Regions from separate parts of the Paenibacillus sp. J31P316 genome, predicted to be linked through region 1. Evidence: riboswitches for the same ligand, from Rfam matches in the RefSeq annotation. Region 1 holds a riboswitch; each other region holds the start of a gene.

Evidence for each region. A riboswitch is a leader RNA that binds a small molecule or an ion and turns the genes downstream of it on or off. The one in region 1 is predicted to bind ZMP and ZTP.
Region 2: it holds a riboswitch for ZMP and ZTP, as region 1 does, so the genes downstream of both, AC0YNU_RS17640 (bifunctional 5,10-methylenetetrahydrofolate dehydrogenase/5,10-methenyltetrahydrofolate cyclohydrolase) here and AC0YNU_RS18170 (IMP cyclohydrolase) in region 1, are expected to answer to the same signal.
Region 3: it holds a riboswitch for ZMP and ZTP, as region 1 does, so the genes downstream of both, rpiB (ribose 5-phosphate isomerase B) here and AC0YNU_RS18170 (IMP cyclohydrolase) in region 1, are expected to answer to the same signal.

Annotation. Positions count from the first base shown of each region.
Region 1 covers NZ_JBWDNI010000005.1:133,759-138,308, reverse strand. Annotated here, with positions in the region: gene AC0YNU_RS18180 (PrsW family glutamic-type intramembrane protease) at 1-1,512, shown strand, start outside; gene AC0YNU_RS18175 (hypothetical protein) at 1,515-1,844, shown strand; gene AC0YNU_RS18170 (IMP cyclohydrolase) at 2,311-3,018, opposite strand; ZMP/ZTP riboswitch at 3,070-3,146, opposite strand; gene AC0YNU_RS18165 (GNAT family N-acetyltransferase) at 3,269-3,706, opposite strand; gene AC0YNU_RS18160 (OsmC family protein) at 4,047-4,550, shown strand, end outside.
Region 2 covers NZ_JBWDNI010000005.1:4,107-8,656, forward strand. Annotated here, with positions in the region: gene AC0YNU_RS17635 (outer membrane protein assembly factor BamB family protein) at 1-1,515, opposite strand, end outside; gene AC0YNU_RS17640 (bifunctional 5,10-methylenetetrahydrofolate dehydrogenase/5,10-methenyltetrahydrofolate cyclohydrolase) at 1,940-2,794, opposite strand; ZMP/ZTP riboswitch at 2,856-2,935, opposite strand; gene AC0YNU_RS17645 (RidA family protein) at 3,085-3,543, shown strand; gene AC0YNU_RS17650 (HAD family hydrolase) at 3,611-4,339, shown strand; gene AC0YNU_RS17655 (hypothetical protein) at 4,444-4,550, opposite strand, start outside.
Region 3 covers NZ_JBWDNI010000013.1:77,177-81,726, reverse strand. Annotated here, with positions in the region: gene AC0YNU_RS25355 (L-threonylcarbamoyladenylate synthase) at 1-506, shown strand, start outside; gene AC0YNU_RS25350 (manganese efflux pump MntP) at 930-1,490, shown strand; gene AC0YNU_RS25345 (low molecular weight protein arginine phosphatase) at 1,531-2,112, shown strand; ZMP/ZTP riboswitch at 2,186-2,268, shown strand; gene rpiB (ribose 5-phosphate isomerase B) at 2,388-2,855, shown strand; gene AC0YNU_RS25335 (TIGR01440 family protein) at 2,863-3,477, shown strand; gene AC0YNU_RS25330 (serine hydroxymethyltransferase) at 3,591-4,550, shown strand, end outside.

The DNA.
Region 1 (4,550 bases):
CGGTTCGAGGAAAGCTTCTTCCCGACGCTCATGACCGTCAGTCATCCCGTGCATACGGCGATGATCGCGCTGGGCATTGGGATGGCCGTGCGCTATCGCAAGCGTCTGATGAATGCGGTCTATGTCCTGCCTGCGCTGCTGCTTGCCTGGGCAATACTAGATCATGCCGCTTACAATGGACAGAATACGCTGCCAGACTGGGTCATGACGATTCATGACTGGACCGGGAGCGGTTATCAGACGAAGGATGCTTTCTTGCTGATGCTCGTCTTGGGGCTGGTGCTGGATTACGTCGCGCTCAATAGGATTCGAAATCGACTCCCCCGCATGAAAGGCGAACAGTACATAGATCCGCTGACCGAGCTGCGGCATATGGCGGCAGCGTTCTTCGGTCGGAGGGAGAGCTTCGCCAGCGTGATGACCTGGACGCGGGAACGCCGGGAAATGGGATTTTCCTTGCTTTACGGCAATGCCGAGGCGATCTCCGTCCAAGAAAATCTGCGGAGCCGGATGCAGCTGCATTACCGGATCGCCGCAGGCTTGACCGCGCTCTTGATCGTAGCGGGAATGCTAGCGGGCATCGCGGCGTATTGGCAGGCGCATGTGCAGCCGGACGCCTCCGCCTGCTTCGCCTGCATGTTCGATTCGCTGCAAAATTGGTGGGATCGCCTCAGCTTCTCGGAGAAAGGCGCCATCATTCTGGGGGCGTTCGCCCTCGCCCTGCTGTTCGTCAGCTTCTGGCCGGCGCTCGGCTTCGCGCTGACCGTGGCGAGCATCCCGGGCAGCGGCCACGAGATCGCGCAGGATATTCGGGATCCGAAGCGGCTGCTTACGCCGGAGAATGCCGCCTCGGCATTGATCGCGCTCGCGCTCAGCCGCGTGCCGTTCGGCCGTCTGGCCAAGAAGGGCGGGGGACGGTTCAAGGACTGGCTGGAGAAGCTGCTCAAACGCCGAACCAAGCCCAAGCCGGACATTCCCCGCAAACCGGACGTTCCCAATAAGCCGGACGCGGATGGGCCTGGCAAGAAAACGGAACCCGATGATCGCGAGCAAGCCAAGCCGAAAGACTCGGATGATTACGTGCACTGGAGCAAGGCGAAGTATAGAGGCGTTGAGCTGCACGATAGTCGGGGCGGTGCCATTGGCGAATTCGACGGCATAGACGTCGAGAACGGGATATTCTATGAAGCCAAGTCTGCGGAGGGGCTCAATAAAATCCATCCGAAGACCGGCAAGCCGCAGCAGACGCCGCAGCAGTTTACGGATAAACAGCTTTATCAGAAGACGCGGACGCGTATTAACAACCTGATGGAAAAGGCAGTCGGAACGCGCAGAACGCCGGACGGCACTTCCGATATTCCGACCTTGGATGAAATCAAGGGGATCCGCAACTTCCAGTTCCAGCTTGACGGCGACTCGCCGGAGCTGCGCGCCGCGGCGGAGAACAGCCTGAACAAGCTGCGCCAGGATTTTCCGGATTACACATTCTCGATTAGATTTGGAGTGAAGTAAAGATGTCGATCAGCGCCATTATCATCGATCCCGAAGATGAATTCGAACGCTCGTTCATGCTGCCTGTAGCGACCGAGGAGTTTTATACGAAGTACTGGGGGCCGGCAGCAGAGGAGCTGGGTCTGCAGTGGACCTCCTTGTTCCAAGGTGGCACGGATGTGGAGCGCGAGGATGTACCCGCGATTGTGGGGGAAATCTCTTTGCTGAAAGACTGGGCAGCCGCTAAGATGAGCGGCGACGCGCTGGAGCATATGCTGAACAGATTGCAGCAGCTGGAGACAGAGCTGCCGGCTGCGTTTCGGCGCGGAGGCGCGGTTGTCTATATCGGGTAAGGAGCGGCAGCTCGTCGAGTGGAACTGTAAGTGTGCAAGGAATTCCATGTACGTTCAAACGGTGACCGCTCAGCGCAATTTATGGCTGCGTGGAGCTTGAAAAGCTGCTGTTGGGCAGCTTTTCGGGTCTCGCCAGCGAATAAAATGGAAAAAATGTGCGATTCTGCAGCTTTTTAGCGCATTTTGTCCGTTTGAAGCCTGAAAGCTGCTGTACAGCAGCTTTTCGCCTCTTATTAACGTGAAAATGAAGAAAAAGCTGCCAATCAGCATCTTTTCGGTGCATTTGGTCCGTATAGAGCTTGGAAAGCTGCGATATCGCAGTTTTTCAGTTCAAGTAACCAAATCCAATTGAAGGAAGAATTCAAGCGGATGCTTCCTCAATAGCCTGACAGTCCAATTCGCCGAGTTGGACTGTTTTGTGCTGTTTTTTATGTGTCTCTGACGGGTTTATTAAAGCCTGCCGAGTTTAATCGGCATGATGCTTGTTGCGAAATTCAAAGCCAATCTCTTGATCACGAACGCGGACGAACTTGACCAGCAACGATATTTTATTATCGGGATGGAGCTGTTCCCAATAGAAGTCTGCCGTTTCACGAAGGGAATCGAATATTGGCACTTCGAGCGGCTCACCTTCGAACGGTTTAAGCACTCCGTTCTGCTCTGTTCGGTACGTGTGAATGCAATGACCGATCCCGTTCTTGAACGCCGCATAGGAGTAAACATTCCGCACGCAGACCGAAGGATCGTTATTGTGCGTTTTTAATATCGACAGGTTGTACTGTTGAAGGCGCGTATCCATCACGGCCGATATTCGCGGCGTAAAGTGCGGCGCGTCAGGTTCAAACTCGCGAAGCATTAACGATTGCTCGAAGGACCGGTTATGCTGCAAGCCCTCATAGATCGTCTCTGTCTGATCGCCGTTCGAGACGATGTGCATGTCACCCCAGTGCCGGATCGGATTATAAATGATCAGGGACGGATCTTCCAACAGAGCTGGATCGAATGCAGTGTTCCTTACGCGGGTACCTTCGAGTTCGAAGACACGGTTGCGGCTGTTCGGACTTCTCCCCATAATCCAATACACCTGAACGTAATGCGATCCGGACGGGGTCATGCCTACGATTAGCGTTCTTCCGGGATAAGGATTGTCGAACAAGTGCTGAACGGTTTCCATCCTTCATGCGCCTCCCCATATAAACATAAAGAGGCAAGGGGAAATTCCCCTTACCTCTGCCCAGGCGTACGGCTCCAGCTTATATGCTCCCTCATGGATCTCCATGTTCGCCAGTCACATATAAGTTTTTAATTACTTCCAATAGTAGCAAGGGGTAGGGAGTTCTATCAAGTCCTAATCGCGGCAAACTCCCCAGTACAGCCCCAATTTATTGCAGATCGTACGAAGTTGCATATAGCATGCAACGATTTCACAAGATGGCTTTAATAAAGCCAGTGCCCTTGGCCGTAAAGCCGAGCCGTTGATAGAAGAGGTGAGCGTCTTCCCGCTCTGCGCGATTGCCGCTATTGAGTGACATGGAGCCGGCACCTTGGTTCTTCGCCCAATTCTCAGCCGCTGCAATCAACAATCTTCCAATACCTTGACCTCTAAATGCATGGTGTACCACCAGGGCAATGATACGTACATGCTGGCCGGATTTTTCGTACATATAGGTTTTTTGCAGACCAACCAAGCCGACGGCTTCGCCATTCGTTTCGGCAATCAAGGTGCAATAGCTGGGATCGGACGAAATCGTTTTGAAGCGTTCGTTCATCTCCTCATAGCTTGTGGGGTAGCCTAATTCGCTCATCAAGATCATGACCTCTCCAACGTCCTCCATGGTGCAGGCTCTTATCACGACATCCATCGCAAATCCTCATTTCTACCGTCCATTGGCTTTTTTAAATCCTGGTAGATAGATTCTTGCTCAGGCGGAAATTCCCTTTATTACCCAACCCACGAGGCACAAGCTTAACGTCTTCATTCCCTACGCCTGCGGCTTTCTTGACAGCGTTTTCGCCGTGCGCTTCCAGCTCCTTCATCAGAATCTTGAATATTCCAATTGGTTTTTTCTATTATACATCCCCCTGCGTATCATCTATATTATTGATAACCTACTTTCCGCATAGGAATTATAAATAATAAATAAGGGGATCTGTGAATCGATAGAACCGCACTTATTCCTCGGAGAAAGGTGGAAGAAAGGTATGGGAGCATTAAACGAGTATTTACGGCAAAAGCGCATCGCGCTGTTTGCCCGCAGGGAGAAGGCGGAATCGCAACCCGAACAGGCGAGCGCGAAGCTTCGAGCCAAAGCAAGGGTGCTGGGACGCAGCGGCGTCCGCGAGATCCGCATCCGGGAATTTCAGGTCATCAGCGACAGCCCGCCGGATTTCGCCGGTTACGATCTCGGTCCTTCGTCGCCGGAGCTGCAGCTTGGCGTGCTCGGCAGCTGTTTGACGCATATCGCCTTGATTCAAGCTGCCGAACTTCAGGTTTCCCTTCACGCCATCGATGTGGAGGTGGAAGGCGAGATGCATCCGCTTGCCGGCCGTCCCGGCTACGAGGAAATCCCCGTCTATCCCCATAACCTGCGCTACAAGCTGGTGATCGAATCCGATGAATCCGAGGAAACGCTGAAGGCGCTGCATGAAGCGATCGAACGGGTCTGTCCGATTTTCAACCTGCTTCGCCAGCCTCAGAACATTGAA
Region 2 (4,550 bases), 130 kb from region 1:
TCCATAAGTGATCTTCACCTGCTTGCTCGCCGCGTCGTAACCGACCTTCGCGCCGATCGCCTCCATGAGGAAACGCATCGGAACGAACATGCGGTTGTTCAGCGTCATCATGCTTGGCTGGAATTGCTTCGCCTTGCCGTCAAGGATGAGACCGGCCTGCGCTTTGACGAACGCTCCCGTCGAGCCCGTGTCCAGCGGTTTCGTCAGCTCCTCCGGCAGCGCGAACGCATAGAGCTTGCCCTCCGCCTGCACGAGCAGCGTGCGGCCGGCGACCTGGAACGGTCCGAAATTGCGGGCTTGCGTCTGGAAGCGGAACTTCGCCTTGCCCGTGCTCACGTTCAGCGCATAGATATCTCCGTCCGTCTGTCCGACGTACATCCCCGCGTTAACGAAATCCACCCGGCTCGCCGGATTGTCCAGCCCCTCGTAATACACCGTCGACTGATCAACCAGCTTGCGGCCGTGCAGGCCCAGATTGTTGGGGTTCTGGAAAAATAGCTTGCCGTTGTACGGTCCGGCGATGAAGTCGCCCCCGTCGCCGATATAGGCCGCGGCCACCGCATCCGGATCGTCGTTCATATTATACGAGAATACGCCGTTATCCTGAGTCACGACGTAGATGTCGTTGCCGTCGACCGTGACGAACTTTGGCGCTTGGACGAGTGGATCGAGAGCCGTGCTGACTTTGACGTATTCGCGGCTTCCCGTCACCTTGCCGGTCTTGGCGTTCACGGTATCGACCGTGACGACGTGTGTCGACATGTCGTTGCGCGGCCAGTCATTGTTGAAATACAGCGTATCTCCGTCCGCCTTGAGCAGCTTGTTATGGCTGCCCTCGAGTCTCCACAGCGTCTTGCCCGTCGCCTTGTCGATCGCGTAGAAGATATTCACCGTGATCGCGCCGGATTCCCAAGCTCCGACAAGCAGCAGGTTATCCAGCATAATCGTTTCACCATGACCCCCGCCGCCGCTTCCTGCCGCCCACTTCAGTTTGCCCGTCGCGAGATCAATGGCCGCCAAACCGGTATTCGAGAATGCATAGATCGCGGAGCCATCGGTTTGGAGCGAGGCGAGCGTCTTGTCCTTCGTTTGGTACAGCCGCTTGCCCGCGCCCGTCGACGCATTCACTCGATAGACGCTTCCGTCCGCGGCGCCGACATAGACGAAGTTCCCGGCAATGACGGCCGAGCCCGGCTGCAGCTTGGAGCCGAACGTCCAAAGCGTCTTGCCCGATACGATGCCGCGTGCCGTCAACGCGCCATTCTTGACGTAGTACAGATTCTTCGCCCCGACAACCGGCGGAATGAGGGTCCTGTCCGTGCTGGATGGCCGGTCGAGCTCCGCGCTCCATAGCGGCACGGCTGCCGGAACGGGATTCTCGAAGCCGTAGCTCGTGTTCAGGCTATAGCTTGGCGCACTGCCGTATTGCGCGGAAGCCGTGCCCGCGTCTCCCAGGGAAGTGATGACGAGTCCCGCAGCAAGCACGCCGAACAACGTGCGTTTGAGTTTGCGCATGGTAAAATGCCTCCTTCGAATCGCTTGGGTATGTCCTGGTACTAGACGGTTGCAGCTTCCACAAAGTTACAGCAAGCATTCGAAACGTGACGGAAGACACACCTACCAAGGCAGCACGAAAAAGCCCGCTTGCCCCGTGGAACGAAGGGGTAAGCGGGCTTTTATCGCAGAGGCGGCTTCAGGCCGCACTTGCTCTTGGCGGAAGTACTGCACTAACCTGTTGCTGTTGCTGTTGCTGTTGCTGTTGCTGTTGCTGTTGCTGTTGCTGTTGCTGTTGCTGTTGCTGTTGCTGTTGCTGTTGCTGTTGCTCTGGCTGTTGCTCTTGCTATTGCTGGTGTTGTGGCTGTTGCTCTGGCTATTGCTGGTGTTGTGGCTGTTGCTCTGGCTGTTGCTGTGGCAGTTGCTACTGGTCTCTTACGTCTTGCTACTGTTGCGCCCCGAACTTCTCCGCCGCATCCACCGTATGCTTCAGCAGCGTCGCGATCGTCACCGGCCCTACGCCTGCCGGTACCGGCGTGATGGCGGAGGCATTCGCCGAGCACGCTTCATAATCCACATCCCCGATATTGCCGGGATTGTAGCCGGCATCGAGCACGACGGCGCCCGGCTTGATCCAATCGCCTTGCACGAAATTCGGCTTGCCGACGGCAGCGACGACGATATCCGCCTGCTTGACGACGGCGGGCAAGTCGGTCGTCCGCGAATGGCAGGTCGTGACCGTCGCGTCCGCGTTCAACAGCATGGCGGACACGGGCTTGCCGAGAATCGGGCTCCTGCCGATGACGACGGCATGACGGCCCTGCACGAGCAGCTTGTAATAGTCCAGTATCGCCATGACCGCCGCCGGCGTGCAGGACGGATAATCCGCGAAGCCGAACGCGTTCTGCGCGAAGCCGAGCGTCGTCACCCCGTCGACGTCTTTCTCGATGGCGATCGCCTCGAAAGCCGCGCGCTCATCGATGCCATGCGGCACGGGATGCTGCAGCAGGATGCCGTGCACGGCCTTGTCCGCGTTCAATTCGCGGATCGCGGCGATCAGCTCCTCGGTCGTCGTCCTGGCTGGCAAGTCAACGCGAATCGAAGCAATTCCGAGCCGCCTGCAGGCATTCCCTTTCATCCGCACGTACGTTGCGGAGGACGGGTCATCGCCGACCAGAATCGTAGCCAGACAAGGCGTAATCCCCTTTGCAGCCAGCTTCGCAATGCGAGCAGACAATTGCGCCTTGATGCTTTCCGCGACCGCATTGCCGTCAAGAATAATCGTTTCCGCTTGTGACACGAGTCTTCACCCTTTCCAATTGAGGCTATTTAAACAGAAAGAGGCAAGGGATATGCTCCCTTACCTCTGCCCAGGCGTACGGCCGTATGAACGATGTGCTCCCCCGCGGTTCGCCGCGTTACGCCAGTCACACTCGCTTGTGAATCGATAGTTGTAGGATACACCCGCGATGCCGGCAAAGCAACCCCCGTCCTGGAATAATCCATTGTGAAGGAGAAATAGGATTGTATTGAATTAAATCCGAACAAGCAGTACAATGTGGAAAATTCACCCACGACGGAGGAGCGCACATGCCTGAGCAGTCGGTAGATGATAGACTGGCATCATTAGGAATTCTATTGCCCGTTGCCAGCGAGCCAGCGGCAAAATACGCGAACTGCGTGAACGTAAACGGACTGTTGTTTGTTTCCGGGAAAGGCCCTGCCGGCAAACCGAAAGGGAAGCTGGGAAAGGATTTTACGACCGCGGAAGGCTATCAATTCGCTAGAGAGACGGGGATTGAGATATTGGCCGTCCTGAGATCGGCATTGGGCTCGCTGGATAAAGTGAAACGGGTCGTGAAGCTCCAAGGCTTCGTCAATGCGGATCCGGATTTCGAAGAACACCACAAGGTGCTGAACGGATGCTCCGATCTCATGCTGGATGTATTCGGCGACCGCGGCCAGCATGCCCGTTCCGTCCTGGGAGCGGTCTCCTTGAGAGATAATCTGCCGATTATCGTGGATTCTATTTTTGAAGTCGAGGAATAAAAAGCGACCGAGCCTACGTATATTGTAATCCTGCAAGCATGTTAAGAGTTGCTGAGGGGGACCGAGGATGCGGCCAATCCGACTGATTTTATTCGACCTGGACGATACGCTCGTTCATTTCGATGACTATTGGGAGATTTCCGTCAAGGAAACGTTTACGCAGCATTATTTCACGAGCGAGCTCGACACGAACGAGATGTTCGCGATCTTCGAACGAGTCACCGAGCGTTTGGTCGAACAATTGGATAATCTGCAAATCACGGTCGAAGATTTTCGGGTGAAACGATTTCTGCATGCGATGGAGCAGGCCGGGAAGGAAGCGGACCCCGCCATCGCATTCGATTTTGAGCAGCTCTATCAATCCACCAGCAAGCGTCATATGAAGCCCGATCACGACGTCAACAAGCTGATCGGCGAGCTTCACGGACATTATCAAGTCGGGATCATCACCAACGGGAGCAAGGATTGGCAGCTGCATAAGCTCGAGGCCATTCAATTGAGCGATGCGTTAGCTTCAGAGCTTGTATTTATTTCCGGTGCCGTTGGACATGAGAAGCCGACCCGCGAAATTTATCAGCACATCCTGCGCGCCACCTCCCTGCGGCCCGAGCAAGTCCTTGTCGTGGGGGACTCCTGGACGAACGATGTTGCCGGCCCGATGGATAACGGCATGCAATCCGTGTGGTTCAATAAGAAGAACAAGCCCCTGCCTCATGGGCATTGTCCGCTGGCAGTCATTCATCACTTGTCGGAATTACGAGCCCTATTATTGTCCTCCGGGGCGGAAGAGATTTAACGCCTTCCATAGGCATAAAAAGCGGCAGTCTATCTCGTGAGCTTCCACGATAATAGGCTGCCGTTGCTTGTGAATATGGAGTTATAGTATCGCAAGACCTCTTGTTAATCTTGCATGGTCGGCAAGAAAATGTTGATCAGCTCGTTCAGCGGACGGAAATTATCCTTGTCGATAAGCACGACCAACAGTTCATTGCCCGTATCCGAGAAGA
Region 3 (4,550 bases), on a different contig from region 1:
TGGTGGACGGCGGCACGGTACGTATCTTGCGGCCGGGCGGGGTGACCGCCGAGGCGCTGCAGGAGGCCGGCGCGGCGGTCGTCTATGACGCCGTCGCCGCGCCGGAGGCCGCGGAAGACGCGGGTGCCGCGCAGGCTCCGCGATCGCCCGGCATGAAGTACGCGCACTATGCGCCGCAAGGGCAGATGCAGCTGGTCAAAGGCGACCCCGATGCGGTCGCGGCCTGGATCGCCGCCGCCGTCCGCCAAGCGCGGGAGAGCGGCGAGCGGACCGGCGTGCTCGCCTTTGCCGAGCATGCCGCTCGGTACGAGGCCGACTGCGTGCTCGTCGTCGGCAGCCTGGCGCGGCTCGACACTGCCGCGCACGGCTTATACGCCTCGCTGCGCGAGTTCGATGCGCAGGGGGTGCAGCGCATCTGGGCCGAGACGTGCCCCGAGCACGGCATCGGGCACGCGCTCATGAACCGCCTGGCCAAGGCAGCCGGCCACTCCGTCGTCCGCGTCTAGCGCGACCCTCGCGTCGCAGCCTGCTCGCGCGGTAAGCAGTGCATCCCATTTCGCTGAAGAGGTGCACCTAGTGCACCACATTGGCCGAAAACTGGACGATGCCAGCCAAGAGGTGCACCTCGAGCACCACATGCGTAACGCCAGCCAGAATTCCGGCGAAGGGTGCGCCGGGTGCCGCCGGCCGCACTTTATCCCAGCCACGCCCGCAGTGTCTGCCGCACGAATTGCGCACCCTCGCGGCAGAACGCATAGAATCACAACCGCCAACTGTCCGGGCGCCCGGCGGTAACCTGCCCCCGGCGCTTCGAATCGCCGTTTCCGCCCTCCACAAGCTCTCCCGCCAATCGCCCCAGCCCTTCCGGTCATCTTTCCAACCTTGTCCGCATATGCTTGGATGAGATTATGGACAGGGAGTGGTTCGGCATGGTTGAGGCGGGCATGCACGCGGGGCAGTTGATGACACTGGTTATCATCGCGCTGGCACTCGGGATGGATGCATTTTCGCTTGGCGTGGGCATCGGGCTCAAAGGCATTCGGCTGCTGGATATTCTCAAGCTGAGCGCGCTCATCGCGCTTTTTCATATCTTGATGCCGGTGATGGGCATTTTTACGGGCAATTACGTCGGCGCGCTGCTTGGCAGCGTGGCCGCTCTGGCCGGGGGAGGGCTGCTGCTCTTGCTCGGCGGCCATATGATTTACACCTCGCTCCGCGGAGGGGCGGTGACGTCGATCAATCCCCGCAGCGCATGGGGCATGCTGATCTTCGCCCTCAGCGTCAGCATCGATTCGTTCTCGGTCGGACTATCGCTTGGCATGTTCGCCGTGGATATGCTGGTCGCTGTGCTGTTGTTCGGCTTGGCCGGCGGCTGCATGTCGATCGCGGGGCTGATGCTCGGCCGCAGGGTCAGCTCCAGCCTGGGCGAATATGGGGAAGCGATCGGCGGCGTCATTCTATTTACGTTTGGGCTGTTGATCATATTCTGAAGACAGTAAGCCAACAATCAACCTAGAGGAGGTTTCTCGTATGAAACGGATCTTATTCGTATGTACCGGTAACACCTGCCGTTCGCCGATGGCGGAGGCTATGCTTCGGTCTCTGGCCCAGAAGCGCGGCATGGCGCTGGAGGTCCGCTCCGCCGGCGTATCCACCGTCGACGGATTGCCCGTATCGACGAACGCGCAGTCCGTGCTTCGCCGCCGGGACATTCAACATAACAACGGCTCCACCGCGCTCGAGAGCGGTTCGGTTACCTGGGCCGACCTCATATTGACGATGACGGCCAGCCACAAACGGCATCTGCTCCAGCGCTTCCCGGCGGCCGTCGACAAGACGCATACGCTGCTGGAATTCGTGCATCACGACGAAGAAGGACAGCGGCGCATCGCGGAGCTCGAGAGCCTGTACACGGATTTTCAAATGAAGCAGGCGCTCGGCGGGCAGCTGACGGACGCGGAGCGCCGCAGGCTGCTGGAGCTGGAAGCTGGCATCCCGAGCTTCGACATCGCCGATCCCTTCGGCGGCTCGCTGCAGATCTACGAGGAGAGCGCCGCGGAGATCGAGAAAGCCCTCCACAAGCTGCTCGACCGGCTGCAGCAGCGTAAATAATTGGGTGGGGCATTTCGTCCGGAACGGATTGATTTTGCCGGCATGATCCGGTATGATAAAAGCAATTAAAGACGGTTTCCGATGTAACTGGCGACGAAAGTGGGTCCAACCACGGTGGAGCATCGGATCATACGGCCGGTCGCCTGGGCAAAGAGCAGCGTGCGTAAGCATGCTTGCTCTTTTTTCGTCTTTTCCAGCGAAATCAGGTATACTAGAACCATTGTGAATCGACAATTTCCGCCATCGCGCGGTCTCAATCGGGAGGTATATGCAGGATGAAAATCGCCATCGGAGCAGACCACGGGGGCTATAGCCTAAAGGAAGTCGTAGTCCCTTTCATTCAATCGCTGGGCCATGAAGTGGAGGATGTCGGCTGCGACTGCGAGCAGTCCGTTGATTATCCGGATTATGCGCTGCCGGTATGCGAGCTGGTCGCGCAAGGGAAAGCTGACCGGGGTATTCTCATTTGCGGCACCGGCATCGGCATGTCGATCGCCGCGAACAAAGTAACGGGCATCCGCTGCGCGCTCGTGCACGACATGTTTTCGGCACAGGCTACGCGCGACCATAACGACACCAACGTATTGGCTATGGGCGAGCGCGTCATCGGACCGGGCATGGCGCAGGAAATCATCCGCATCTGGCTGGAGACGCCGTTCTCAGGCGGCGAGCGTCATGTCGGCCGCTTGAGCAAAGTGAAGCAGATCGAATCGAAATACGCGCATCCCGCGCACGCGGAATAAGGAGCGGATGACCGTGAGCCATACGGATACGGAAGCGGCTTGGCAGCCGGCACGGCTGACGAGCGACGTGGAGACGGCCGTTCGCGAGCTGTCGGCAGCGGGAGGCCTTCGACAAGGGCAGCTGCTCGTCGTGGGCGTGTCCACGAGCGAGGTGCTGGGCCAGCGGATCGGCACGTCCGGCACGCTGGAGACGGCGGAAGCGATCTATGCCGGCATCGAGGCGGTGCGGCGCGAGCTTGGGTTTTACCCGGTATTTCAATGCTGCGAGCACTTGAACAGGGCGCTTGTCATCGAACGCGAAGCGGCGGAGCGCTACGGGCTCGAGCTCGTATCGGCTGTTCCGGTACGCAAGGCGGGCGGCTCCATGGCGGCCTACGCGTTCCGAGCGCTGCCTGACGCTTGCCTCGTCGAAACCGTGCAGGCGCATGCCGGCATCGATATCGGCGATACGTTCATCGGCATGCATTTGAAGCGCGTCGCGGTGCCGGTACGGCCATCCGTCCGTTCGATCGGATCCGCTCATTTGACGATGGCCTTTACGAGGCCGAAGCTGATCGGCGGGGAACGTGCGGTTTATGTACGCGAGGCGGAGGCAGACTCTACTAGCAGCAATTGTGACTAAACATTGTCATTACTACGCGTATGCCTCAAGGTCGGGTTGATTGTTTTTCCGAATCATCACGTATTTCCCGGCATCGGGCTGCGCTCATCTAACTTTTAGGAGGATATACAATTATGGAAAACCTACGTAAGCAAGATCCCGAAATTTTGAAAGCCATGGGCCTGGAGCTGCAACGCCAGCGCGACAACATCGAGCTGATCGCATCCGAGAACATCGTCTCCGAGGCGGTTCTTGAAGCCATGGGCTCCGTTCTGACGAATAAGTACGCCGAAGGCTATCCGGGTAAACGCTACTACGGCGGCTGCGAGCATGTCGATATCGCGGAAGATATCGCGCGCAACCGTGCCAAAGAACTGTTCGGCGCAGAGCATGCCAACGTTCAGCCTCACTCCGGCGCGCAAGCGAACATGGCTGTTTACCTGGCAGCCTTGAATCCTGGGGACACCGTACTCGGCATGAACCTCGCGCACGGCGGTCACCTGACGCACGGAAGCCCGGTCAATGCATCCGGCCTGCTGTATAACTTCGTAGCTTACGGCGTTAACGAGAACACGTTCACGATCGATTACGAAGAAGTGCGCAAGCTGGCATTCAAGCACCGCCCTCGCATGATCGTCGCAGGCGCTTCGGCGTACCCGCGCATCATCGATTTCGAGAAACTCGGCCAAATCGCGAACGACGTAGGCGCGCTGCTCTTCGTTGACATGGCGCATATCGCTGGCCTCGTGGCCGCGGGTCTTCACCCAAGCCCGGTGCCGCACGCGCACTTCGTGACGACGACGACGCACAAGACGCTTCGCGGACCTCGCGGCGGTATGATCCTGTGCCGCAAAGCATGGGCGCAAGCGATCGACAAAGCGGTATTCCCAGGCTCCCAAGGCGGCCCGTTGATGCACATTATCGCGGCCAAAGCAGTTGCATTCGGCGAAGCGCTGCAGCCTTCGTTCAAAGAATACGGCAAGAACGTCATCGACAACGCCAAAGCGTTGGCTGAAGGACTGATCGCGCAAGGCATCAACATCGTTTCCGGCGGCACGGACAATCACCTCATGCTGATCGATCTGCGCAACCTG